Regions from separate parts of the Kitasatospora sp. NPDC058046 genome, predicted to be linked through region 2. Evidence: riboswitches for the same ligand, from Rfam matches in the RefSeq annotation. Region 2 holds a riboswitch; the other holds the start of a gene.
What was found. A riboswitch is a leader RNA that binds a small molecule or an ion and turns the genes downstream of it on or off. The one in region 2 is predicted to bind thiamine pyrophosphate.
Positions count from the first base shown of each region.

Region 1 (5,905 bases), on a different contig from region 2:
CGAGGCGTTGGCGCGCTCCAGGGAGGCGGCGACCTCGCCGGTGGCGGCCTCGGCGTCCTCCAGCCAGAACTCGAAGCCGGTGTGCACGGCGGGCGTGAACGCGGCGGTGGTGTCCAGCAGGTCCTGCAGGCGGCGCCCGCCCGGGACGGTCCGGCGGGCCGGCACCGGGCTGCCCGGCTCGGTGGCCAGGGCCAGCTCCAGGGCGTCCGCGAGGTCGCGGCTGAGGTCGCCGGAGGCGGACTGGGTCTGCAGGCCGAGCAGGATCGAGCCGTCCTGGCGGCGCAGGGCCGGCCAGGCCAGCGGCAGCACGGTGGCCAGGGTCACCGACGGGACGTCACCGGTCGCGCCGTCGGCCACCCCGGCGGCCAGCGTCAGCGGCACCGTGGCGGCGGGCACCAGCTCGCGCAGGGCCACCCAGTCGGCCTCGCCCGGCAGGCCCTCGAACGGGCGGTGCACCAGCTCCTGCACCGCGTGCGAGGCCTCCCGGCCGTGACACGCCTTGTACCGGCGGCCCGAGCCGCAGGGGCAGTCCTCGCGGGCCCCGACCACGGGGATCTCGCCCGTGACGGCGGTGGTGGACTGGCGCTGCGGCGCCTTCTTGGCGGCCTTCTTGCCCATGCTGCGGCTCTCCCGGGAACGGTGGTCCTGTGTCCCGGGAAGCCTAACGACACATTCCCCGAGCCCGGCTCACGCGCTACGGGCATCGCCCCCGGTGCGCCGGGCGTGCCGGGCCCGGGCGGGCAGCGCCGCCCAGACCGTGACCTCGCCGGGGGCGTCGCGCACGCCCCAGTCGCTGGCCAGCTGGTCGACGATGCTCAGGCCGCGGCCGCCGCGCGAGGTCAGCGAGGGACTCGCGGGCAGCGGCCGGGTGGCCGCCCCGCCGTCCGTGACCTCCAGGGTGAGCACCCCGTCGGCGTGCATCTGCCAGCGGACCAGCACCCCGCCGGCCGGCTCGGCCGGACCCTCGGCGGGCTCCCGGGCGCCCTGCGCGGCGGTCGCCCCGGAGGGGACGCCGACCAGCACCTGCCCGAGCACCTCGGCCCGGGCGCTGCGGCCCAGGGCCGGCAGCGGGCCGAGCGGACGGGCGTACCGACAGGCGTTGCTCAACAGCTCGGAAAGGATCAGAACAGCATCATCGATGACCGGTTCGGGTACCTGCCGGTCACCCAGATCTCGACGCAGTCGGCGCCGTGCGACCCCGACACTCGCTGGGCCGTGCGGCACTGCCATGGTCGATGAAGTCGGCACTTCACGCGCCACCATCAACGCCACCCCCGGACCTCCTTCAGCGTATGCCGAGGGAGAGATGCCCCTTGGTAATGCGTCGGAAACGAGCACCGGACGATCCCGCGAGCCCATTTCGAGTGCGGCGACCGACGGTCGACATCAGGTCATTCCGCGCTCACCCTCCGTCGCCCGGATGCAAGAATTCCGGCAATTTCGCGCGAGGAAGGTTTGACTGCCGACCAGAGTGATCGGATCGGAGGGGTTCGGAGGAGTACGGCCTTCGGTGCGCCGACGGATCACCGGTGGATCACCGGCCGAGCTGCGCCAGTACCTCCGCGGGCCGGTTGGTGATGATCGCGGACACCCCGAGCTCCAGGCAGAGCTCGACGTCGGCCAGCTCGTCCACCGTCCACACGTGCACCTCGTGGCCGAGCTCGCGCAGCCGGGTCACCAGCTGCGGGCGGGCCCGCACCAGCTCGATGCCCGGGCCGGCGATCCGTGCCCCGCCCGGCAGCGGCGAGCCCTCGCGCAGCCGGCCGAGCAGCGGCAGGGTCCGCTCGAACAGGAAGACCCGCCGGTACCGCGGCGCGGCGGCGGCCACCCGGTTCAGCGCGACGGAGGAGAAGCTCATGATCCGGGCGGACGGGCGGTCGCCCTCCCGGGTCGCGCCGATCTTGAACCGCTCCAGGGTCCGCAGCAGCTCGGCCTCCACCCGGCCGCGGAAGCGCACCGGGTGCTTGGTCTCGATCGCCAGGTCCACCGGGCGGCCGCACTCCACCACCAGCTCCAGCAGCCGCTCCAGCCGCAGCACACCGCGCAGCTCCGGGTCGGTGCTGGGGCGGCCGGTCTTCCAGGCGCCGAAGTCGTACGCCTCCAGCTCGGCGAGGGTCATGGCCGAAACGGTGCCCCGGCCGTTGGAGACCCGGCCGATCCGGCGGTCGTGCACGCAGACCAGCGCGCCGTCGGCGGTGACCCGGACGTCGCACTCCAGCGCGTCCGCGCCCTCGTCGAGCGCGCGCCGGTAGGCCGCGAGGGTGTGCTCGGGCAGGGCGTGGGAGGAACCGCGGTGGGCGATCACCTGGACGGGCGGCACGGTGCGCGCCGCCGCCGAGGACAGGTCTGGGCTGGTCACAGGCCCAACGATAGGCGGCGGAGGTGAAGCGCGGACAAAGACGGCCCCAACCTGTGGGGCCGTCTGCGCACCTGCGGGGCCCGCTCGGGCCCCGCTCCGTCAGCCCCGGACGGCGCGGCGGCCGAGCGGGGTGAGCGCCCAGGTGGCCAGGGCCGGCACCAGGAAGGCGAACAGCGAGGCCGAGGTCCACTCCTGCGGGGTGAAGTGCAGCGCCTCCTGGGCGGAGGTCCAGAAGTCCGTCCACCAGCCCGCGACCTTGGTCGGCGCGATGAACTGGTAGACCGCGAAGCCCAGGGCCCACGGCAGCAGCATCAGCCAGCGGGACGGCGCGTCGGCGGAGAGGTTCCAGCCGCGCCGGCCGGCGCCGAGGAAGTAGTCCACCACGAGCACCGCCAGCAGCGGCACGAACACCGAGCCGATCAGGCCGAGGAAGCCGTAGTAGGTGTCGGTGAACTCGTCGATCTGCAGCGCCAGCACGGTGATCAGCACGCCGATCGCGCCGGAGAGCACCCGGCGGTCCACCTTCGGCAGCAGGTTCTGCACCGACATCGCGGTCGAGTACACGTTGGCGAAGGACTGGTCGGTCTCGCGCAGCACCAGCACCAGCAGGAACAGCCAGCCGGCCCAGACCCCGAGGAAGGAGTCGAAGATCCGGTTCGGGTCGCCGTCCGACTGCAGCAGCGCCATCAGGCCGAGCACGTAGCACCAGACCTGGGCGACCGTGTAGCCGGAGAAGCTGCCCCAGAACGCCGAGCGCGGGGTGCGCGAGTGCCGGGTGTAGTCGGCGGCCAGCGGGACGAAGGAGACCGACACCGCGATCATCGCGTCGGTGGCGCCGAGGAAGCCGTGCCAGTTGCCCGCGCCCGGGTCCGGCACGCCCTGGCGGCCCAGCTGGACGGTGAAGTACACCATCGCCACCGCGACCGCCCCGGCCACGAAGCGGCGCAGCACCGCGATCGAGCCCAGCGGCCAGATGGTCAGCGCGGTGGTCAGCGCGCCCGCGAGCAGGACGAACAGCCAGCGGTAGCCGGTGGTGTGCGCGACGGTCTGCGCGCCCGCCGAGATGGTCAGCAGCTCGAAGACGCCCCAGCCGATGCACTGCACGATGTTGAGCACCGTCGGCAGGTACGAAAGCCGGGTGCCGAACAGCCCGCGCAGGTTCGCCATCGCGGGGGCGCCGGTGCGGGCGCCGATCAGCGCGGCCACGGCGAGCATCGCGGTGCCGACCGCCGTACCGATCGTGATCGCGGTCACCGCGGCGGCCAGCGACAGCTCGCTGCCGGGGGCGCCGAGCACGGTGGCGGCGGTGGAGAAGCCGATCAGGCTGACGCCCAGGTTCATCCAGAGCGCGAAGTGGTCCCGGAAGCGCAGCGTGCGCGGCGGTTCGGTGTCCAGGACCAGGGGCGCTTCTACGTGCTCGGCGCGTTCCAGGAGGGCGGTCGCGCCCGGCGCGGGGGCGTTCGCGCCGGAGTCGGAGGCGTTCGTACCCGAAGAAGAGGATGGCGAAGCAGGCGGCATGGCCGATACTCCCTACGCCGGCATTACCCGGACAGGTTCCGGCGGTCAGCGCCCCCTCGAACGTCCGTCACTCGTGTGGCGTACGGTCGACATGCGCACTCTCAGCCTGGTGGGTCCAAGCTCCCGCGTGTCAGTTTGGAGCGCCAGGCTAACCGGCGCGGGTGCCGACGCCCAAGGCCGAGGGCGGGGCGGTCCGCATCGCGGACGCCCGACGGGGAGGGGAGCCCCGGCCGTCGGTACGGGTGCCGGAGCCGGTGTCGGTGCCGCTGTGGGTGCTGACGCCAGTGCCGGTGTCGGTGCCGGCTAAGGATTCTTATGAGTTCTTCAGAGGGGTCCTTACGGCAAACGAATCGACAGTGCGAAAAACTATGGTCCTTGGTTCTGCCAGCTATGGAGGTCGTCCGTGAGCACCGAGCGCGAGGTTGGGCCCACCGGGCCGCAGGGGGAGCAGCCCGCCGGGCCGGGGGCGGCCGAGTCCGCTGCCGCGGGCCCCGCTCAGGGCGGGCACAACCCGACCATGGCGTTCCGGCGGGTGCCCGAGCCGGAGGCGGGCGCGGTCGAGGCCGCCGCCGCCGAGGCGGCGCCGTCCGCCGACGCCGTTCCGGCCGAGGAGGTCCCGGCGGGGGGTGGGCACAAGCCCACCGTCGCCTTCACCAAGGTGCCCGCACCGGAGGCACCCGCCGAGCCCGTGGCACCCGCCGCACCCGCCGAGCCCGCCGTACTCGCCGTCGAGGAGCCGGCCGTCGACCCGGCCACCGGCTACATCGACGCGCCGCCGCCGGTCCTGCCGCCCGTTCCGCCCGCCCCGGTGGCCGCCGCACCCGCCGCCCCGGCCCTGCCGCCGGCCGGCAACCCGTACGCCACCCCGACCCACGGCGTCCCCGCCGCCGGCGCGCACGAGGGGTACGGCGCCGCTCCGGCCGCGCCCGCCGCGCACGGCCACCACCCCTTCGGGGCCGGCCAGCCGCTCGGCGGCTGGGGCCCCACCCACGACTCCACCTCCGGCGGCGCCGGCTACCCCGGCGGCCCGGCCGGCCCGCTCGGCTACCCGGCGGAGTACCCCGGCGGTCCGGGCGGCCCCGGCGGCCCGCGCAAGAAGCGCGGCGGCCTGGTCGCCCTGATCGCGGCCGTCGCGCTGGTCGCCGGTGTGGCCGGCGGCGCGCTCGGCGTGTCCGTCTCCGACAGTTCCGACCGCAGGAGCTCCGCGAACGACCACCGCAGCACCACCGTCCAGGCCAGCGACACCCAGAAGAACGAGCCCGTCCCCGGCTCGATCGCCGCCATCGCGCAGAAGGCGCTGCCCAGCGTCGTCACCATCAAGGCGCAGGGCAACGGCGAGTCGGGCACCGGCACCGGCTTCGTCTTCGACACCGAGGGCCACATCCTCACCAACAACCACGTCGTCGCGCCGACCCTCAGTGGCGGCAAACTGACCGTCAAGTTCGCCGACGGCAGCTCCTACAGCGCCTCGGTGCTCGGCCACGCCGAGGGCTACGACGTCGCCGTGGTCAAGATCGACAACCCGCCCAAGAGCAAGCTGGCCCCGCTGCCGCTGGCCGACTCCGACAAGGTCAACGTCGGCGACGCCACCGTCGCGATCGGTGCGCCGTACGGCCTGGAGTCCACCGTCACCAGCGGCATCATCAGCGCCAAGGACCGCCCGGTGGCCTCCGGCGACGACACCGGCTCGCAGGCCTCGTACATGAACGCCCTGCAGACCGACGCCTCCATCAACCCCGGCAACTCCGGCGGCCCGCTGCTCGACTCCGGCGGCGCGGTGATCGGCATCAACTCGGCGATCCAGTCCAACGCCTCCGCCAACGGCCGGGCCGGCAGCATCGGCCTGGGCTTCGCCATCCCGATCAATCAGGCCAAGTGGGTCGCGGACACCCTGATCAAGACCGGCAAGCCGGTCTACGCCAAGCTCGACGTGCTGCGCAACGACGACTACAAGGGCGACGGCGCGCAGATCCAGACCAAGGACATCCAGGGCCAGCCCGCCGTCACCCCCGGCGGCGCGGCCGACAA
Region 1 covers NZ_JBHVRS010000013.1:191,264-197,168, forward strand. The annotation lists gene ACFVU7_RS25510 (DUF5926 family protein) at 1-618, opposite strand, end outside; gene ACFVU7_RS25515 (ATP-binding protein) at 688-1,107, opposite strand; gene ACFVU7_RS25520 (glycerophosphodiester phosphodiesterase) at 1,535-2,359, opposite strand; gene ACFVU7_RS25525 (cytosine permease) at 2,459-3,877, opposite strand; TPP riboswitch at 3,870-4,014, opposite strand; gene ACFVU7_RS25530 (S1C family serine protease) at 4,281-5,905, shown strand, end outside.
Region 1: another riboswitch for thiamine pyrophosphate. It lies ahead of ACFVU7_RS25525 (cytosine permease); the one in region 2 lies ahead of thiO (glycine oxidase ThiO).

Region 2 (5,905 bases):
GGTTCTCCCGCAGCGCCTGGATCGGGCTGCCGGGCAGCGACGGGTCCTCGGTGAAGAGCCACTCCAGGATCTCCGCGTCGTTGTACCCGCAGTCCCGCAGGACGGTCAGGGTGCCGGACAGGTGCTTGACCAGGCCCGGGCCGTCGATGAACGCGGCCGGGACCTGCAGCGACTTGTTGGGGCCGCGCCGGACGGCGATCAGGCCGCCGTTCTTGACCAGGTCACGCACCTCGGTGACCCGGACCCCCCACTGCTCCGAGATGTCGGGCAGGTACATCCAGTCGGTGACCAGGGATTCAATCTTGCTTTCGATCTCACTCACGCCACCAGACTGCCACCTCCGCGGCCCACCGCGCACCAGACCTGCCCCGCGCCTACCCCGCGACGGCCGCCTTCAGCGGTACCGCGGGGTCGGCCGCCCGGGCCGGGTCCAGCGCGGTGCCGCGCTCGATCAGCCGCCGCCCCTGGGCCAGGTCGCGCGGCCGGTCGACGGTCAGCAGCGCGCTCGGCACGCCGTCGCGCAGCCAGAGCACCGACCAGTCGGCGCCCCGCGGGTCGCCGCGCCGGACCAGCTGGTCGCCCTCGGCGTGCCGGCCGGCGTACTGGACCATCCGCCCGAACTGCTCGGACCAGAAGTACGGCACCGGGTCGTAGGCCGGCGCGTCCGCGCCCAGGACGGCGGCGGCCACCGCCTCGCCGGACCGCAGCGCGTGGTCCCAGTGCTGGACGGCCAGCCGGGCGCCGGCCCGGGCCGAGGGGTAGCTGACGCAGTCGCCGGCCGCGAAGACCCCGGGCACCGAGGTGCGCAGCCGCCCGTCCACGACGACGGCGCCGGTCGCGTCCAGCTCGACCCCGGAGCCGGCCAGCCAGCCGGTCGCGGGGCGGGCCCCGATGCCGACCACCACCTCGTCGGCGGGCAGGTGCGAGCCGTCCGCCAGCAGCACCGCGCCGGGCTCGACGGCGGCCACGCCGACCCCGCAGCGCAGCTCGACCCCGGCCTCGGCGTACCAGGCGGCCATCGCCGAGCCGAGCTCCGTCGGCAGCGCGCCGGGCAGCGGCGCCGGACCGGCCTCGACCACCGTCACCTCGCAGCCCGCCGCGCGGGCCGCGGTGGACACCTCGGCGCCGATCCAGCCCGCGCCGACCAGCACCAGCCGCAGCCCGGGGCGCAGCAGCGCGCGCAGCGCCAGGGCGTCGTCCAGGGTGTGCAGCAGGTGCGCCCGCTCGGCGCCGGGCAGGGCGCGCGGCACGGCGCCGGTGGCGATCACCAGCGAGCCGTACGGGAGGTCGCCGCCGTCGGTGTGCAGCACGCCGGGGGTGAGGCCGGTGGCGCGGCGGCCGGTGAGCAGCTCGATGCCGAGCTGCCCGTAGTCGATGTCCAGGGCGGTGGAGTCGGCCTTGCCGAGCAGCACGTCCTTGGAGAGCGGCGGCCGGTCGTACGGCGCGTGCGGCTCCTCGCCGACCAGCGTGATCCGCCCCTGCCGGCCGCCCTGCCGCAGCTTGAGGGCGCACTGCGCCCCGGCCAGCCCGGCTCCGACGACGACCACCCGATCCGTTCCGCTCAGCTCTGCCACGCCCGCCACTGTACTCAGCGCGACGCGGCGGCCTCCGGGCCGTCCGCCCCGCGTACGGGCCTTCGGCCGGGCCGACCCCCGGCGTTAAGGTGGGAGGACCACACGGGAGCCCGGCGGACCGGGCTGAGAGGCGGGCTGACACGGCCTGCGACCGTCCGAACCTGATCCGGGTCATACCGGCGAAGGGAGAAGAGCAGCCTTGTCACGCTTGCCATCAGGCACCCATGCCGACGTGCTGGTGATCGGCGGGGGCGTCATCGGCCTCGCCGTCGCCTGGCGCACCGCGCGGCGCGGGGCGCGGAACGTGATCGTGGTCGACCCCGCCCACGGCGGCGGGGCCGCCGGGGTCGCGGCCGGGATGCTCGCCCCGGTCACCGAGCTGCAGTACGGCGAGGAGCCGCTGCTGCGCCTCGGGATGGCCTCGAACGAGCGGTACGAGACCTTCGCCGCCGAGCTCTCCGAGGCGAGCGGCGGCCTGGACACCGGCTACCGCCGCTGCGGCACGATCGCCGTCGCGCTGGACTCCGACGACCGCGAGGAACTGCGCGAGCTGTACGCCTTCCACCAGCGGCTGGGCCTGGACTCGACCTGGCTGACCGGCCGGGAGGCCCGCAGGCTGGAGCCGATGCTGGCCCCCGCCGTCCGCGGCGCCCTGCACGCCGCGGACGACCACCAGGTGGACCCCCGGCGCCTGCTCACCGCCCTGGTCGCCGCCTGCGGGCGCGCGGGCGTCCTGCTGCACCGCGCCGAGGCCGTCGAGCTGCTGGTCGAGGACGGCCGCGCGACCGGCGCCCGGCTGAGCACCGACGAGACGGTGACCGCCGACCAGGTCGTGCTCGCCGCCGGCCCGCACAGCCACCGGCTGCCCGGTCTGCCCGAGGGGGTGCTGCCCGCGATCCGCCCGGTGAAGGGGCAGGTGCTGCGGCTGCACGTGCCGGAGGCCTACCGGCCGTTCCTCTCCCGCAACGTCCGCGCCGTGGTCCGCGGCCGGCACATGTACCTGGTCCCCCGGGAGAACGGCGAACTGGTCGTCGGCGCGACCACCGAGGAGCAGGGCTACGACACCACCGTCACCGCCGGCGGGGTGTACGAACTCCTGCGGGACGCCCACGAGTTGGTCCCGGGGATCACCGAACTCCCGCTGCGCGAGACCTCGGCCGGGCTGCGCCCCGGTTCGCCGGACAACGCCCCGCTGCTGGGCCCGACCCCGCTGCCCGGGCTGGTCGCCTCCACCGGCCACTACCGCAACGGCGTGCTGCTCACCCCGGTGACCGCCGACCTGGTCTCCGAGTACCTGGTCACCGGTGAAGTCCCCGAGCTCGCAAGGCCGTTCACCCCCACCCGGTTCTCCTCCGAATCCCCCGTCGCGAAGGCCTCCGCATGACCGAGATCGCCCTGACCGAGAACGCCCCGAACGAGAACGCCGTGCACGAGGACGCCCCGACCCCGGTCGCCCCGGCCGAGATCGCCCTGACCGTCAACGGCGAGCCCCGCCGGGTGCCCGCCACGATCACCCTCGCCGAGCTGGTGGCCTCCGTCAGCGCCGCCAACACCGGTGTCGCCGCCGCGCTCAACGAGGCCGTGGTGCCGCGCGGTTCGTGGCCCGGGACGGCACTGGGCAGCGGCGACCGGATCGAGATCCTCACCGCCGTCCAGGGAGGCTGAACCATGGCCGACGATCTGCTGACCATCGCCGGGACGGCCTTCTCCTCCCGGCTGATCATGGGCACCGGCGGCGCCCCCAGCCTGGAGGTCCTGGAGCGCGCCCTGCTCGCCTCCGGCACCGAGCTGACCACCGTCGCGATGCGCCGGGTCGACGCCACCACCCAGGGCTCCGTCCTGGACGTGCTGACCCGCAACGGCATCCGGGTGCTGCCCAACACGGCCGGCTGCTTCACCGCCGGCGAGGCCGTGCTGACCGCCCGGCTGGCCCGCGAGGCGCTCGGCACCGACTGGGTCAAGCTGGAGGTGATCGCCGACGAGCGCACCCTGCTGCCCGACCCGATCGAGCTGCTGGACGCCGCCGAGACGCTGGTCGACGACGGCTTCACCGTCCTGCCGTACACCAACGACGACCCGGTGCTGGCCCGCAAGCTGGAGGACGTCGGCTGCGCGGCCATCATGCCGCTGGGCTCGCCGATCGGTTCGGGCCTGGGCATCCGCAACCCGCACAACTTCCAGCTGATCGTGGAGGGCGCGGGCGTCCCGGTGATCCTGGACGCGGGCGCCGGCACCGCCTCCGACGTGGCGCTGGCGATGGAGCTGGGCTGCGCCGCGGTGATGCTCGCCTCCGCGGTGACCAGGGCTCAGGACCCGGTGCTGATGGCCGAGGCGATGCGGCACGCCGCCGAGGCGGGCCGGCTCGCCCACCGGGCCGGCCGGATCCCGCGCCGCTTCCACGCCGAGGCCTCCTCCGCGATGGCCGGCCGGGCCGACCTGGACACCCGCGAGCACCCGGCGTTCTGAACCGTCGCGCATGTCACAAGCCGGTCCCGGAGGCGGTGTCCGCCGGGACCGGGCGGTCCCGCACCCTAGACTCTCCGAGTGGACATGGCACTGCACGACCCCCTGATCGGCGCCCTGCTCGACAACCGGTACCGGGTCGAGCAGCGGATCGCGACCGGCGGGATGTCCACCGTCTACCGGGGCACCGACACCCGGCTGGACCGGGTGGTCGCGCTCAAGGTGATGCACCCCTCGCTGGCCGGCGACGAGGGCTTCACCGCCCGCTTCATCCGCGAGGCCAAGGCGGTCGCCAGGCTCACCCACCCCAACGTGGTCAACGTCTTCGACCAGGGCGCGGACGGCGGCCACGTCTTCCTCGCCATGGAGTACGTGCCCGGCCGCACCCTGCGCGACCTGCTGCGCGACCGCGGCGCGCTGTCCGTCCGGGCCGCGCTGGACGTGCTGGAGCCGGTGCTCGCCGCGCTCGGCGCCGCCCACCGGGCCGGGCTGGTCCACCGCGACGTCAAGCCCGAGAACGTGCTGATCACCGAGGGCGGCCTGGTCAAGGTCGCCGACTTCGGCCTGGTCCGGGTGCTCGGCAGCGCCGACGGCGCGCCCACCTCGACCACCACCGCGACCGGCGGCACGGTCATGGGCACCGTCTCCTACCTGGCCCCCGAGCAGATCCTCCCGGACGCCCCCACCGACCAGCGGGTGGACGTCTACGCGTCCGGCATCCTGCTGTACGAGATGCTCACCGGCCGCCGCCCGCACACCGGCGACAACCCCGTCCAGGTCATGTACAAGCACCTGCACGAGGACGTCCCGGCCCCCTCGCTGGTCGCCCCCGCCGTCGGCCCCGAGCTGGACGCGATAGTGGCCGCCGCCTGCGCCCGGTCCGCCGGCGCCCGCCCGTACGACGCGGTCGAGCTGCTCGCCGCCCTCCAGCGGGTGCGCCGCACCCTCGCCCCGGCCGCGCTGGACGCCGAGCCGCCGGCCTCCACCCGCCCCAGCCCGCGCTACCCGACCAGCGAGCCGACCTCGGTGATCCGGCCGCTGCCGCGGCCCGCCGAGGCCCCGCCGACGGAGCGCACCAGCGTGCTGGACATGCCGCCGGAGCTGATGGACGAGCTGCTCGCCGAGCCGCGCCCGTACGACGAGCCGACCCCGGTGCACCGGCGCCGGCCCCGGCCGGGCCCGCTGCGCCGCCTACCCCGCCGGACGCTGGTCTGGACGGCCGCGCTGGCCGCGCTGGTGCTGGCGATCGGCGGCGTCACGTACGGGATCTCCGAGGGGCTGTACGGCTCGGTGCCGGGCGTGCTCGGCAAGGACCGGGCCGAGGCGCAGCGGGTCCTGGACAAGGAGGGCCTGCACGGCAGGTTCGTCGAGGTGTTCAGCGAGTCCGTCCCGTCCGGGCAGGTGATCGCCACCGACCCCGGGGTGGGCGCGCGCACCCGCAAGAGCGACAGCGTCACCGTCACCCTCTCCAAGGGCCCCAAGCGGATCGCGGTGCCGGACCTCACCGGGAAGAGCGCCGCCGACGCCGCCGCGGCCCTGACCGGCGCCCAGCTGACCAGGGGCGGCGTGACCGAGACCTACGACGACACGGTGCCCGAGGGCTCGGTGATCAGCAGCTCGCCGGCGGCCGGGCAGCTGCTGCAGGAGAACAGCGCGGTGTCGCTGGTGGTCAGCAAGGGCATGGTGCCGGTCCCGAACGTCACCGGGATGGGCAAGGACGAGGCGCAGAAGGCGCTCCAGGCCGCGGGCTTCACCATGCAGACCAGCGGCTGGGACGTGTTCGGCGCGGTCACCTCCTCCGGCCAGAGCCCGGCGGCGGGCGAGCGGCGCCCGCAGCGCAGCGTGGTGACGGTCAAGTTCTCGCTGTT
Region 2 covers NZ_JBHVRS010000001.1:253,760-259,664, forward strand. The annotation lists gene ACFVU7_RS01175 (Rv2175c family DNA-binding protein) at 1-322, opposite strand, end outside; gene ACFVU7_RS01180 (NAD(P)/FAD-dependent oxidoreductase) at 375-1,583, opposite strand; TPP riboswitch at 1,667-1,779, shown strand; gene thiO (glycine oxidase ThiO) at 1,783-2,958, shown strand; gene thiS (sulfur carrier protein ThiS) at 2,955-3,239, shown strand; gene ACFVU7_RS01195 (thiazole synthase) at 3,243-4,040, shown strand; gene pknB (Stk1 family PASTA domain-containing Ser/Thr kinase) at 4,125-5,905, shown strand, end outside.